2 linked regions of the Butyricimonas faecihominis genome follow. Each later gene encodes a partner of the first gene's protein in a complex. Links are inferred from orthologs where the notes say so. Each region holds a gene or a part of one and is shown on either strand. Other genes may lie near its edges.

Region 1 (7,665 bases):
TATTCAAGGCTCTCACCTGTCGCAAATCCTCGGGAGAACCAGTCTCCATCAATAATTTAACGGTCAATGTATCCACGAATTTCCTTTGATCCACGGAAAGATCTTCCGACACCGTTTCTCCCCAAGGTTCCACATCCATCTCGATCGTTACGTTCACGAGTCCCCCTGAAACGTTTATTTTCGCATTAATCGTGTGAATTTTATTCGCCTCCACCCGATTCTTTAATCCAACCACGTAATTCTGCATTTCTCCGTTTACCTCTATCTGAAATTCTAAACGGGCAAGAGTATCCTGACACGTAGGGAAAGCTATCGCCTCACCCTCTAGTTGTTGCCCTTGTTCTTTCATCGGGACTTTCAACCGCACGGGATCACCCACGGCACTACCATCAAAACGAATTTTTTCCGGTGATCCCAATAAAGTTACACTTTTAACTTCCACACCACTTTTCATACCCTCTACGTTTATATCTAATTTCCCGACCAAACGACTCAACTCAGCATTACTTGTCTTGTCCTCCCCAACCACGACCTCGCTCTTACCGGCAAAGATGCTACCGGGCAACACATTCTCTCCATCAGTATCTTTTTCCAATGAAAGGGTCACATCCTCCAGCGTTTTTCCTTCCTCAATTCCACTAATTTGAGCCTCATCAATATTAGATAAATAAGCAAAAGTATATTTTCCTAAAACTAATTTAACCGGTTTAACATCCTTCAAACCAGCATATTGTTTATGTTGACTTAAAGTCCCATCCTCGTTAAAAATCAACAAATGCAAAGCATTCACCTCCTGGGATAAAGCTTCTAAAGACAAATTGGATGACCGACCGCTAAAAGTCAAGGGAATCTCCTGCCCCGGGATCTCCCCGTCAAGCTGGTCTTTCTGACAACCTGTAAACCAAACGGTTGACAATATAATAAATGTATATAGTATTCTTTTCATCTCACTATCTTATTAAATTATAATTCCGTTACTTTTTCCACACAAGTCACCGCTCCATTGACAACATTTGCGGAACGACCAAGAGAAGAAGCCTTGTTCAATGTTAAATTCAATTCTAATCTCTTATTTCGTTGAATACGATTCTTAGCGACAAAATCAAAATAATATATTCCGCTCTCATCCAAAGCGATAATAGTCCCTCTCAATGGTCCCTCCGTGGGAAAAAACGAAATATCTTTATCCACCATTAGATTTCCAAAACCGTAATCCGTGCGAATTCGAAGAACGTAATCCTCGATTTGAATCGTATCACTATATGTATCACACTGTAACGCCAATTCGACAGTCTGAAATTCAGATGAATTTGTCACATGAACGTTTACCTTACCAATCAGACGTTTCATTTCGATCGTCTTTGTCTCTTCTGAGCCATCCACATAGGCAATCCCCCCAAAAAGTTCAGGAATTGAATCCCACATCCAACGTAAATTCACATCTTTCATTTCCCGTCCCGTGAGATAGAGAGACGCCATCTCCTTAACCGGCACATTTCCTAAAACAAAAAACGTGTATTTCCCCGGTAATAAATCTTGATACGAAATTTTTTCTTCAGCCGTAAAATAGTCCGGCTCACAAACTTGATTCGAGGATAATCCATTAAAATTATACACGTTCACCGGCATCGTCACTAGTGTCATACCAGCAGAACCGGAGCGTACGGACAATTCCAAATAATTTTCAGAATTCCCCGTTTGATCTCTTCCATCTTTCTGGGTACAAGCTCCCAAAAAGATTAAACACAGAATTGCAACTAGGATTTTTTTCATAATTTTACAATTAAAATTTATTTTCACTCCACACTCTTATCAATTACTTATTATACAATTGAATAAAACAAATACACACCTAAAAATATCATGTCAAAAAACGATCGTTTAAAGACATTGATAATGTAAGAATAAAGTTTCGTTTTTTGACACTAGCTAACTATCTGTTTACGAGAAATGACAATAAATGACTAAATTTTTTACGATTACCGAATTTATTTATATATTGCAATGTTTTTAAACGATCATTAAATGATTCTCAAACCTATACTCAAATCCATTGTATTTTCTTACTTTTGTATCGAAATCAAAATACTTATTTATGCACCTGTTTTACACGCCTGACATCACAACAAACGAGTACACGCTACCCGAGGAAGAATCAAAACATTGTGTCAAAGTTCTTCGTCTCGAAATAGGCAACGAGATTTTCCTTGTTGACGGGAAAGGTGGCTTTTACCGTTGCGAGATTATTCAAGCGCACCCTAAACGCTGTGAAGTCAGATGCGTTGAAAAAACAGAAAATTACGGAAAACGGGATTACCATATTCACATTGCCATTGCCCCGACAAAAAATATTGAACGCATCGAATGGTTCTTGGAAAAATGCACGGAAATCGGGATTGACGAAATTACACCTCTACTTTGCGATCACTCGGAACGCAAAGTAATCAAAGAAGAACGGCTGGAAAAAGTGATTATTTCTGCCATGAAACAATCCTTGAAAGCCTACCTGCCACGACTCAATCCCATGATCGAATTTTCTCGTTTTGTAAAAAACAATCAAAACTCATTGAAGTGTATCGCCCATTGCGATGAAGGAAATAAAAAGTCACTCCAAGAGATTTATACCCCCGGTCAAAACGCCACGATTCTTATCGGCCCAGAGGGAGATTTCTCGGGAAACGAAATCACGTTAGCTTTAGCAAACAATTTCATTCCCGTCACCCTGGGCGAAAGTCGCCTGCGAACAGAGACCGCAGGAATCGTCGCTTGTCATAGTATCAATTTTATCAACGAGATAAATCACTAAAACATAAAACATTCATACCTGAGGTTATAAAACATAAACCTAAAATGTCACGATTCTGCCATATTATTTGTATTTTTGCGGTGAAAGGTTAAATGTTTTTCTGAATTATTTATCGTGGATTTTATTAACGAATTGAACGAGAACCAACGAGAGGCCGTCGTGAACACGGATGGGCCCACGCTTGTGATTGCCGGAGCAGGATCGGGTAAAACAAGGGTATTGACATATCGTATCGCGAACCTGTTGAGCAAGGGTGTACCCGCTTACCGTATTCTCGCACTGACGTTTACCAACAAAGCCGCACGGGAGATGCAGAAACGTATTGCCACCCTCGTGGGACAAGGTAACGCTGCCAACTTATGGATGGGAACCTTCCACTCCATTTTCTCCAAAATTCTACGGGTTGAGGCCGAGCATCTCGGGTACACGTCCAATTTCACGATATATGATTCACAGGATTCGAAAAACCTGATCAAGTCTATTGTCAAGGACCTGAAACTGGACGACAAGGTGTACAAACCCAACGACGTGCTGGGACGCATCTCCATGGCCAAGAACAACCTCGTCGTGGCACAGGCATACGCCCAATCGGCAAAGATCACTTCTGCCGACCAAGCGGCCAAGAAACCCATGATCTCGGAAATATACAAGTATTATCAAGCCCGTTGCAAGCAAAGCGACGTCATGGATTTCGACGACCTCCTATTGCAAACGAATATTCTCTTCCGGGATTTTCCGGAGATACTGGAAAAATACCAGAAGAAGTTCGACTACATACTCGTGGACGAGTATCAGGACACGAACTATTCGCAGTATCTTATCATCAAGAAACTGGCAGAACAGCATAAAAACATCTGCGTGGTAGGTGATGACGCGCAAAGTATTTATTCATTCCGGGGAGCCCGCATCGAAAATATCTTGAATTTCCGAAATGATTACCCGGGCTACAAGTTGTGCAAGTTGGAACAAAATTACCGTTCCACGACCACCATCGTTGACGCGGCCAATAGCATCATCAGCCGGAACAAGGAACAAATTCCGAAAAAAACATTCTCCCAGAACGAGGAAGGAGATAAAATCCGGGTAATGAAAGCCTTATCCGACAAGGAAGAAGGTTTCCAAGTGGCACAGGAGATATTCCGTATCTCTCAGAACGAACAAGCGGAGTTCAATAATTTCGCTATTCTGTACCGGACGAACGCCCAGTCCCGTATCATGGAAGAGGCCTTACGAAAAAGGAATATACCTTATAAAATATACGGTGGACTTTCATTCTACCAACGCAAGGAGATCAAAGACTTGATAGCTTACCTGCGACTGACGATCAACCAGAATGACGAGGAAGCCTTAAAACGAATCATCAACTATCCGCGGCGAGGCATCGGGGACACCACGATCGACAAGCTGAAAGAAGTGGCACAAAAATACAACGTGAGTATCTGGACACTACTTTGCAACTTGAACAAAGTTCCGGGTATGGTTTCTGCCATGACTGCAGCCAAACTAACTCATTTTAGGCAACTAATCGATGGATTCACCGAGATTGCCAAAGAAGAGAATGCATACGAAACAACTTATCGAGTGGCCAAAGCATCCGGTATCATAGAAGACCTTTCTTCCGATGACACGCCGGAAGGGGTGTCCCGCCGAGAAAACATACAGGAGTTACTGAATGCAGTCAAAGATTTCTGTGAAACCGCTTACAAGGAAGGGCGGGATGACAAACTCCCCGCATTTTTGGAAGGTGTTGCCCTGTTAACCGATCAGGATAGTGAGAAACCGGAAGACAATAATAAGGTGACCCTAATGACCATCCACTCCGCAAAGGGACTGGAGTTTGAAAACGTCTTTATCGTGGGCATGGAAGAAGAACTTTTCCCTGCCCAGCAAAGTGCCTATTCCCCTTCCGCTTTGGAAGAAGAGAGAAGGTTGTTTTACGTGGCACTGACCCGTGCAGAGAAAAGAGTGATCATGACCTATTCCTCTTCCCGGTACAAAAATGGTAACGTGGTCTATCCGCAACCCTCCCGGTTTATCGCAGAAATCGATCCGCACTACTTGGATGGATTTTTCACCCCGGCCCGTCCCTCCATGGGACGCTCGTTACACGGTCCCGGAATACAGGAAAAAGTGGCACGTCCTAAGATTACCCTTCAACCCAAGGTTGAAGTGCCGGACATTGACACCTCGAAATTGGTACCCATCAACGGGGAACAGATTATTCCCGACATGGTGATCTTTCACCCCAATTTTGGCCCGGGAAAGGTAATTTCCATAGATGGTTTGGGAGTAAATAAAAAGGCAAAAGTGATGTTCCCAAAGCACGGTCAAAAGGTTTTATTGTTAAAGTTTGCAAAACTTTACGTGCAAGGGCATACAAATTAATGACTTATAAACAAAAAATATTATATTTGCAGCATATTCTAATTTCTAATAGATGCGAGGGATAGATTATTCCGGTATTTTAATGTGATTTTCCGGCGTTTTCCCATAAAATAAAAAATTTTTAAGACCAAAATTATCCTGTAATGGACTATAATAGCCAAAGAAAAAAACTTATTCTTCCCGAATATGGAAGGAATATTCAAATGATGGTTGACCACCTAGCAACAATAACAGACAGAGACGAGCGTACCCGTGCTGCCAAAACAGTAATCAGCGTGATGGGAAATCTTTACCCGCACCTTCGGGACGTTCCGGATTTCCGTCATAAATTGTGGGATCACCTGATGATCATGTCAAATTTCACGCTGGACATTGATTCTCCCTACCCACTCCCGGAAAAAGATATTCTGGAAGAAAAACCGGAAAAGTTACCGTATAACAATCACCGGATCAAATACAAACACTATGGTCTTCTCACCGAGAAATTAATCGAGAAAATCAAAGAAACAGAAGACCCCGAAATCAAAAGAGTACTCACGGTGTTAACCGCCAACCACATGAAAAAATCATTCCTTACGTGGAATAAAGACTCCGTGGAAGACGATCAAATCTACAACGACATCAATACATTATACGGTGGCAATATCGAAATGCCGGAAGGAATGATCCTTTCTCACTCGAAAGACTTGTTGCAGAAGAAAAATACCAAACCCACGAATAACAACAAGCAACAGAAAAACAATAAGAAACAATTTTACAAAAAACACAACTAATAGTAGATTTTAGATTGCAAATTTTAAATTGAATGTTCTTTCAATCTAAAATCTAAAATCATCAAATCTAAAATTACTTGGGATGTTGGTAACTTTAATCTTCGGGGGAAATCAAGGGGACCGGAAAGCCTTGATCGGTGAGGCCATAACGGAAATGTCAAGCATAGGGAAGATCGAACGCTGTTCTTCCCTTTACGAAACCGCCCCGTGGGGATTCGAATCATCTGATTCTTTTTATAATCAAATTGTTACTTACGAAACAAATCTACACCCGGAAGAAGTTTTGGATAAATGTCAGGCCACAGAACAAAAACTCGGACGAGTTCGCTCCGGTACTCAGTTCTGTTCCCGAACCATGGATATAGACATTCTTTTCTGTGATTCCCAAATCATCAACACGCCTCGCCTGACAGTTCCTCATCCCAGACTAGCACAACGTAATTTCGTACTTGCCCCCCTGAACGAAATCATGCCGGCCTTCATTCATCCGGTCAGTCACAAAACCATTGCCACTCTTCTCTCAGAATGCACGGACACGCTTAAAGCGGAGAAGAAATTTTAGAGTAATGTAGAATTTAAAATTTAGAATGAAAGAAAGCTACTCCCACTGGCCCCCTTTCCACTGGGAGGGGAGAGACGGATGCGAGAATACGCTTCAATGTAACAGTGCAGCGTGTTCTCCCCCTGTGTAAGGGGGAGTTAGAGGGGGTAGTTGGAAAGGTAAAAGATAAAAGTAGGAAATCAAGAAACGTTGGCCCCGTGCGGTTGGAATCTAAAATCTAAAATTATTACGTTCTTCCTCAGTCAACCCGTCTGATCTCCGCACCAATCGCATTCAACTTTTCATCAATATGCTCGTAACCGCGGTCAATCTGGTCGATGTTATCAATGACACTTGTCCCTTGCGCAGACAACGCCGCGATCAACAAGGCGATTCCCGCACGTATATCCGGCGACGTCATCTTGGTGGCCCGTAGCTGAGATTCATGATTTTGCCCGATAACCGTGGCCCGATGCGGATCACAAAGAATAATCTTCGCCCCCATGTCGATTAATTTGTCCACGAAGAACAAACGGCTCTCGAACATCTTCTGATGAATCAGCACACTCCCTTTTGCCTGAGTAGCAACAACAAGGAATACACTCAATAAGTCGGGCGTCAACCCCGGCCAAGGAGCATCGGCAATTGTCAAAATTGAACCATCAATAAAATCTTCTATCATGTAATGTTCCTGACGAGGAATATATAAATCATCCCCACGTTCCTCTACCCGGATTCCCAACTTACGGAACGCATCCGGAATAATACCTAACTGGGGAATAGCGACATTCTTAATCGTGATCTCCGAGCGGGTCAATGCTGCAAGTCCTATGTAACTACCCACCTCGATCATGTCGGGTAAACAACGATGCTGACACCCCCCAAGACTTTCAACCCCTTCAATCGTCAACAAATTGGAAGCAATCCCCGAAATCCGGGCTCCCATGGCATTTAACATCCTGCATAACTGTTGCACGTAAGGCTCGCAAGCAGCGTTATAGATCGTGGTCACCCCTTCCGCCAACACGGCAGCCATGATAATATTCGCCGTTCCGGTCACCGATGCCTCATCAAGTAACATATAAGTCCCCCGTAATTTCTGGGCAGAGGCCTTGTAACATCCCGAAATCGCATCATATTCGAACGTGGCTCCCAATTTC
Region 2 (7,644 bases), 3.1 Mb from region 1 along the record:
TCTATAGTATTTCCATTGGTGATGAGTTATTGTACGATCTTTCGTTAAAACAATTAGTTGAAATTCATGATACGATCGAAACGTTTCTTGAACAAGATAATACCTCTTTTCAGGAATTTGAGGATGATGATTTATGTGGAATTGATGTGGATATGTCTGTTTGTCGTTTTGCGGATAAAGATACTTATGGTGTTTCTTACTATATTGATACTTACGAGGGGGAGATGCACTTTACATCTTCCGAGCAAATAAGCTGTGTTATCGAGCAAATGCAACAATTCTTGGATCGGATGGAAAAGAGAGAGTTTATGAATATTAAAGAGGCTACGGAAAAAGAAGAGGCTTTCATTACAATACGGGAAGACTATTCCCCAAGAAAGAAAGTCTTGAACGAGATTCCACTTGTAAGCAAAAGTATTCGTCAATGTGATGGGGAGGCATTAACGGGAAATTACACGATAAGTGCTAATGGTTTGTATTTAAATGATCTATCTTCCCCGAAATTAAAAGAAATTTCCGTGAAACTTGAAGAATTTTTAGAATCTGTAGATAAACAATGGAGAATACTTCGAACGCCTGTAGAATGTGGGGTCGAATCTTGATTGGAAGGGTAAAAAGCAACTGCTTTTCCAGTTGCTTTTGCTATTATAATAGAAAAATATTGTTAAGGATTCAGCCGTTTGATTGTTTCTTCCAGTTTAAACATTTCATCCCGGAGGCGGGCAGCTTCAAGGAAATCCATTTCTTTGGCGGCTTTTTGCATGGCGGCTTTTGTTTTTTGCAGCATTTTTTCCAGCTCCGATTTACTCATGTAAGCGGTAACGGGGTCTGCGGCCATATTTACGTGTTCTTCTTCGATGTAGGCACGAGAGGTTTCTTTTAGTACGGATTCCGTGGATTTCCGTATTTGGGTAGGGGTGATACCGTGTTGAAGGTTATACTCCATCTGTTTTTCTCGGCGGTACTGGGTTTCATTGATGGTTTCCTGCATAGAGCGAGTGATCGTGTCTGCATACATGATCACTTTGCCATTTAGGTTACGGGCGGCACGTCCGGAGGTCTGTATCAGTGAACGGGTAGAGCGTAGGAATCCTTCTTTGTCTGCATCGAGGATGGCAACAAGGGAAACTTCAGGCATATCTAATCCTTCACGTAATAAGTTAACTCCTACAATTACATCAATTACTCCTTTGCGTAAATTTTCGATGATCTGTACTCGTTCTAGTGTGTCCACGTCAGAGTGAATGTACTGGCATTTGATGCGAATGCGGTCCAAATATTTACTTAGTTCCTCCGCCATTCGCTTGGTCAGCGTGGTTACAAGAACTTTTTCGTTGATCTCAATTCGTTTTTGTATTTCGTTGATGAGGTGGTCTATCTGGTTCTTGCTGGGAACGACTTCGATTTCCGGATCAAGAATTCCGGTGGGGCGGATAATCTGTTCCACGACAACCCCATTGCATTTTTCCAGTTCATAATCGGCCGGGGTGGCACTGACGTATATGGTTTGCCCCGTGTTGGCCTCAAATTCTTCAAACGTGAGTGGACGGTTATCGAAAGCTGCCGGAAGACGGAACCCGTATTCCACGAGTGATTGTTTACGGGATCGGTCACCACCATACATGGCTCTTACTTGCGGGAGTGTCACGTGTGATTCGTCTACGACGAGCAGGAAATCCTGCGGGAAGTAATCCAGCAGGCAGAAGGGGCGAACGCCGGCAGCCCGCCCGTCTAGGTAACGGGAGTAATTCTCGATACCGGAGCAATAACCTAGTTCCCGGATCATTTCCACGTCATATTTTACCCGTTCGTCCAGTCGTTTTGCCTCAAAGTGTTTACCGATGGAGTTTAAGAAATCAACTTGCACGACAAGATCGTGTTCTATGTCATGTATGGCTTTCGTGAGCGTGGCTTTATCCGTGACAAACAGATTTGCGGGGTAGATGTTCAGATTTTCCATTTCGTCGATCGTTTTCCCGGTTTGCGGGCTAAACGAGGTAATCCGGTCAATCTCATCATCCCAGAACTCGATCCGGTAGGCCATTCCCTCGAAGGTTTCAATGGCCGGGAAGATGTCTACGGTTTCTCCTTTTGCCCGAAAACTACCACGTTTGAATTCCAGTTCGTTATTCACGTAAAGGGCATCCACCAAACGGCGTAAAAGTTGATTACGGGCTATCTTTTGACCTTTCTGCAAGTAGATAATATTTGAACCGAAAGCAGTTGGGTCTGCCATACCGTAAAGACACGAAACGGATGAAATCACAATTACATCCCGGCGTCCGGATAGCAAGGATGCCGTGGTTCGTAACCGTAATTTGTCGATCTCGTCATTGATCATAAGATCTTTCTCGATATATGTGTTGGTGGTGGGCAGGTAGGCCTCCGGTTGGTAATAGTCGTAGTAAGATACAAAGTATTCTACTGCATTTTCAGGGAAGAAAGCCTTGAACTCCCCGTATAACTGGGCGGCCAACGTCTTGTTGTGGCTGAGGATTAGTGTCGGACGCTGAACCTCTTGTATCACGTTGGCAATCGTAAATGTCTTTCCCGATCCTGTAACTCCCAATAATACCTGCCCCGGGACTTCATCCAGAAGTCCTTGCGTTAGTTCCTTGATTGCTTCCGGTTGATCCCCGGTCGGTTCGAATTGGGAAGTTAGTTTAAACATTTACTAATTTTAGATTTTAAATTTTAGATTTTAAATTGAAAATGTTGGTTCTTCAATTTAAAATTTACAATTATTCAATTTACAATTAAGAAAGTTTGCTCATGAATTTTTCCGGGTTGATGATAAAGCGGTCGTGGATGGCCGAGCCGATAGGGGCGGTTTCATCCCATGCCTCGATAGAGAAACGAATACGGCGACCGTCAACCTCGGTGATGGTGGCTTTGCAGGTTACTTTCTTGCCAACAGCGGTTGCCTTCACGTGTTTGGTATTGATTTCGATACCTACGGTGTCGCTGTCGGCTTCCAACATTCCTTCCAGGCATTTGATAGCTGTGTTTTCCATTAAACCTACCATTGCGGGTGTTGCGAATACTTCCAGTTTCCCGGAACCGTAAACGGCTGCCGTGTCTTTATGTTGCACGGTAATTTCTTGTGTGAAAGAGTGTCCTATTTTTATTTCCATGATCTTTGAATTTGAATTGCAAAGTTAACTAATAATCCTGTATGGAAAGGTCGTTTTAAGAAGTTTTCACGTGATGTTATGGATTGTTTAAATTCGGTTAGCTGAAAAACAGGCGTACGGCTACAATGACAAGTACGACGAGCAGGAAATACCGAATGTATTTAGCTCCCCATTTGATACTGAAACGTACTCCTAACCATGCCCCAAGCATATTTCCACAGGCTAGGATGAGTCCGACTTTAAAATCCACGAGATCGTTCCAGATAAAGATTGCCAGAGCGATAATCGTGTAGAATAGCACGATAAATAGTTTTATGGCATTGGCTTTTAATAGATCGTAACCACATCCGAGAACCAACCCCGCCAGCAGGAAGAACCCGATACCGATTTGGATGAATCCGCCGTAAATTCCTAGGAAAAAGAAGATAATGTTTCGTAGCCACGGGCTTTTCATTTTTGCCTTGTCCGCATTTGCTTTAACCCAGGCATCCGGGTTCAAGAGTAGCATGAAAAACATGACGATTAAAAGTCCGGCAATGACTTTTTTGAATATCTCTTCGTTGATGTCCACGGCAATAAATGCACCCACGATACTTCCGAGGGCCACGGGGAGTAGCAGTTTAGAATCGGTTTTGAAATCAAGTATTTTTTTTTGTTTAAAGCCGCTGACGGATACCACGTTTTGCAATAAAATAGCAATCCGGTTGGTTGCGTTCGCCACGTTTGCCGGTAAGCCGATGAAGATAAGGAAAGGTACTACCAACATGGAGCCGCCCCCGGCAAACGTGTTGATAAAACCTGCGGCGGTACCGAGGAGTATGGTGACGATGATTTCGATTATTGTCATGGGGCAAAGTTAAAAACTAAAAGATAAAAGCTAAAAGTTTACCGTGAGTATTTCCGAGGATAGCGAAAGAATATAGCCAAAAGGGCTGCAACACCCATTAAGTACGGGTAGTAGAGGTACTGCATGATGGCTAGCGGGGTAATGGAGGCTAGACCGGCGGCCATGAGTAATTGCGCTCCGTAGGGAATGATACCTTGCACGAAACACGAGAATGTGTCTAGCAGGCTGGCTGATTTCCGGGGATCGACACCAAAACGATTGGCAATGTCTTTAGCTATGGGGCCGGACATGATGAGGGCTATCGTGTTGTTTGCCGTGCATAAATCGGCGAAACTGACTAGGGCGGCAATACTTAATTCGGCTCCTTTTTTTGATTTGACATGAGTTGTCAATTTCTGAATGATGTAGGCAATTCCCCCGTTGTAGCGAATCATTTCGAGCATTCCGCCTGCCAGCAACGTGATAATGATCAGTTCTCCCATATCGGAGATCCCCGAACCCATGGCGGCAAACCATTCCCAGAATTGAATGCTTCCGGTAATTATCCCGACTATACCGGAACAGAGAATACCGAGTAGAAGTACGATCATGACATTCACGCCAGCCAAGGCGGTGATTAGTACCAAAATGTAAGGAATTACTTTTAACCACTCGATCGGGGTGGCGCTGGGTGTTGTTGTTATTTCGCTGCCTTGGAACAGGTAAACGATAGTTACGAGTATAGCAACCGGGATGACAATTAAGCTATTGACTTTAAATTTATCTTTCATGTTACAGCCTTGCGTGCGGGTGGCAACAATGGTCGTGTCGGAGATAAAGGATAGGTTATCCCCGAACATGGCTCCTCCGACCACGATGGCTACCATGAAAGGCGTGTTTATGCCTGTTTGTGCGGCAATACCGACGGCGACGGGGGTAAGTGCCACGATCGTACCGACAGAAGTTCCCATGGAAAGTGAAATGAAACAGGCGGCAATAAACATCCCTGCGAGTAAGAGACTGTCCGGAAGTACGGATAAAGCGAGATTAACAGTCGCATCTACCGCCCCCACGGCTTTTGCCGTTTGGGCAAATGCCCCGGCAAGGATAAAAATCCACACCATGAGCATGATATTGCTGTTGGCGGCTCCTTTACAGAATAGGTCTATCCGTTTGTGGAGTTTTCCCCCGGAAGAGATGGCCACGGCCACAACGGAAGAGACGAGAAATGCCACGGTGATCGGCATTTTGTAAAAATCTCCCATGATGATAGAGGCGATCAGGTAGATACTTAAAAATATGATCAAGGGAGTTAGTGCCCAAAAGTTTGGTTTAGTTTCTTGTTGCATAGCTTAGAAAACTTGTTTTACAATTTCCTGAATATTTTCCGATTTCCCCATCGTGTAGTAATGAACGGCGGGAACCCCGTGTGCGATGAGTTCTTTACTCTGTGCCACGCACCATTCTATACCGACTTGGTTGATCTCCTTGTTATTTTTGCATGAACGAATCTCTTTAACCAGTTCGTGTGGGATGTCTATACTGAATGTACGTGGGAGCATTTCCAGATGTTTGAATGTTGATATGGGTTTTAATCCCGGTACGATAGGTACGGTAATTCCTTGCGCCCGGCATTTATCGACAAACTGGAAAAATTTGGAGTTATCGAAAAACATCTGGGTGACGATATAATTCGCTCCCGCATCGACTTTCTTTTTCAGGTTCTCGATGTCACAGGCTTGGTTGGGTGCCTCGTAATGTTTTTCCGGGTATCCGGCAACCCCGATGCAGAAGTTCGTGGGAACGGCATCTGTCAGCGTGTCATCCAAGTATTGGCCGTGGTTCATGCGAGTGATTTGTTCTACCAGTTCACAACTATATTGGTGTCCGCCTTCTTCGGGAGTAAAGAAACGTTCTCCCGGTATGGGATCACCCCGGAGTGCCATCACGTTTTCAATGTCAAGGAAATTCAAGTCTATGAGTTCGTTTTCGATCTTATGGCGGGTGGCTCCCCCGCACACGATATGAGGAACCATGTCCACGTTGTACCGTCTCATGATGGCTGCGGCCAGTGCCACGGAACCGGGGCGTTTTGTCACGGTAACTTTTTTGATCGTTCCGTCCGGGTATTCACGATATACCACTTCATCCCGGTGAAAGGTAATGTTAATGAATGGGGGAGCAAGGGCAATCAAGGGTTCGATGGCCTCGTATATTTTATTGATGTCTCCGCCTTTTAGTGGCGGTACCAGCTCGAAAGAGAATACCGCTTTGTCTGTATTGTTGAGTATGTCGATGACTTTCATAATTTTAGATTTTTAGATTCCAATAGTTTATCTATTTTAGAGTTCAAACTCCTCCGTCACTTCGTGCCACCTCCTCTATAAACAGAGGAGGAGTTGGTGACTCTTCCCGAAAACAGGGAGTATTCCAGCTCTCCCTCTGTTTATAGAGGGAGTACCCCGAAGGGGGGAGGGAGTTTGTTACTTTTATCTTATTTTAGAGTCTTATACGCTAAAATATTTTGCTTTAGGATGAGAAATCAGCATACCACACAGGCTTGTCGAGGGATAGATGGAATACCCCTCGGTGAGGCGTACCCCGATCTGGGCAGGAGCATCCAAGATGTCAAAGGCCAATTTCTTCATCGCATGATCCGGGCAAGTCGGGTAACCGAAAGCGGGACGGATGATGTGAGTTCCTTCATTGACTTGTTCCTGCATCCATTCCGCGCAGGCTTCTGCCAACCGGGCACAGAGACTTCCTCGTAACAAATGTTCAAAATTACGGCAATCGTTGCATTGGTGATCATCCTGTACTTTCAAGCAGAATAGTCCCACGCTGCCGATTCCTTTTTCTTTCGGGATGACAAAATCAGCCAGTGAAAGACACTCTTCCAAGTCCGCTTGTTGCCGGGGCATCGTGAATCGATATTGACCATCCAGAACGATGTCTTCATACTCCGAATAGGCATCAAAGAAACGGACAATGATGGAAACGTCAAATTCATTTCCGGCGATCACTTTACCCAGCATATCCAGTGCTGCCTGGTAAGTATGGTCCGCCTCGTCGTTCGTGTAAATGATTTCAGGGTATATCCCTTTGAATCCCCAGAAATGGAAAAATGGTGTCCAGTCGATTCTTTCCACTAAATCTTCGAGATTCAAGCGTTTTACCAGTAGATTGTGTTCTCCGAAAGTTGTGGGCTCCACGTGATCCCAATCGTATCGAGGGGCTCTCCGGCGAGCCTCTTCGAGTGATATTTGTTTTTGTTGATGTTGATTGTACAAAATTCGAATGTTTTCTTGTTCAACTTTTATTTCACGAATATAATTTTTCCGGTCATTCAGTAAACGCTTGATGATTCCCACGGTCCGGGATGCGTCACCGCCTGACACGACGCAATAATCGTATTTAGGTGCCAGTTTAACGGCCGTATGCACGGTTGAGGTCGTAGCCCCGCCAACAAGTAGGGGAACTTGTAATTGTTCTTTTTGCAACAGTTCGCACAGGTTTTCCATTTCCCCCAGAGAGGGCGTGATCAAACCGCTGACTCCGATAATATCTGCCTCGTGTTCTTTGGCAGCCTTAACAATACTCTGATTGTCAACCATGACACCAAGGTCGATTACATCCAGATTATTACAGGTCAGAACAATATTCACGATATTTTTACCGATGTCG

Evidence for each region.
Region 2: the proteins of R8806_RS18305 (region 1) and uvrB are in contact, whole or in part, in a crystal structure (PDB 7EGT), measured with the Thermus thermophilus proteins. The link is inferred for Butyricimonas faecihominis from one-to-one orthologs. Residues at the interface, in WP_096412145.1 of Thermus thermophilus: His654, Arg656, Phe657, Gln666, Asp668, Glu669, Lys680, Arg681, Leu682, Ser683, Lys685, Tyr686, Ala687; in WP_096411307.1 of Thermus thermophilus: Glu23, Leu25, Arg26, Asp27, Gly28, Glu29, Arg30, Phe31, Arg55, Glu326, Asp327, Phe328, Glu379, Ser382, Gln383, His398, Gly400, Arg401.

What each region holds. Positions count from the first base shown.
Region 1 is NZ_AP028155.1:4,405,475-4,413,139, reverse strand. The notes cover bases 2,577-5,555. They hold R8806_RS18305 (ATP-dependent helicase), read left to right. Parts: upstream 2,577-2,920; coding sequence 2,921-5,191; downstream 5,192-5,555. Other genes in these bases: R8806_RS18300 (DUF4290 domain-containing protein), read left to right, coding at 5,335-5,555; R8806_RS18310 (16S rRNA (uracil(1498)-N(3))-methyltransferase), read left to right, coding at 2,577-2,806. In the rest of the region: R8806_RS18320 (FimB/Mfa2 family fimbrial subunit), read right to left, coding at 1-946; R8806_RS18315 (hypothetical protein), read right to left, coding at 964-1,773; more of R8806_RS18310, read left to right, coding at 2,096-2,576; more of R8806_RS18300, read left to right, coding at 5,556-5,964; folK (2-amino-4-hydroxy-6-hydroxymethyldihydropteridine diphosphokinase), read left to right, coding at 6,047-6,526; murA (UDP-N-acetylglucosamine 1-carboxyvinyltransferase), read right to left, coding at 6,765-7,665. UniProt on the Escherichia coli protein: A helicase with DNA-dependent ATPase activity. Unwinds DNA duplexes with 3'-5' polarity. Translocates on single-stranded DNA with 3'-5' polarity. Initiates unwinding more efficiently from a nicked substrate than double-stranded DNA.
Region 2 is NZ_AP028155.1:1,305,568-1,313,211, reverse strand. The notes cover bases 169-3,126. They hold uvrB (excinuclease ABC subunit UvrB), read right to left. Parts: upstream 2,672-3,126; coding sequence 665-2,671; downstream 169-664. Other genes in these bases: R8806_RS05580 (thioesterase family protein), read right to left, coding at 2,757-3,126; R8806_RS05590 (hypothetical protein), read left to right, coding at 169-602. In the rest of the region: more of R8806_RS05590, read left to right, coding at 1-168; more of R8806_RS05580, read right to left, coding at 3,127-3,134; R8806_RS05575 (sulfite exporter TauE/SafE family protein), read right to left, coding at 3,232-3,981; R8806_RS05570 (Na+/H+ antiporter NhaC family protein), read right to left, coding at 4,020-5,309; metF (methylenetetrahydrofolate reductase [NAD(P)H]), read right to left, coding at 5,313-6,266; metH (methionine synthase), read right to left, coding at 6,468-7,644. UniProt on the Escherichia coli protein: The UvrABC repair system catalyzes the recognition and processing of DNA lesions. A damage recognition complex composed of 2 UvrA and 2 UvrB subunits scans DNA for abnormalities.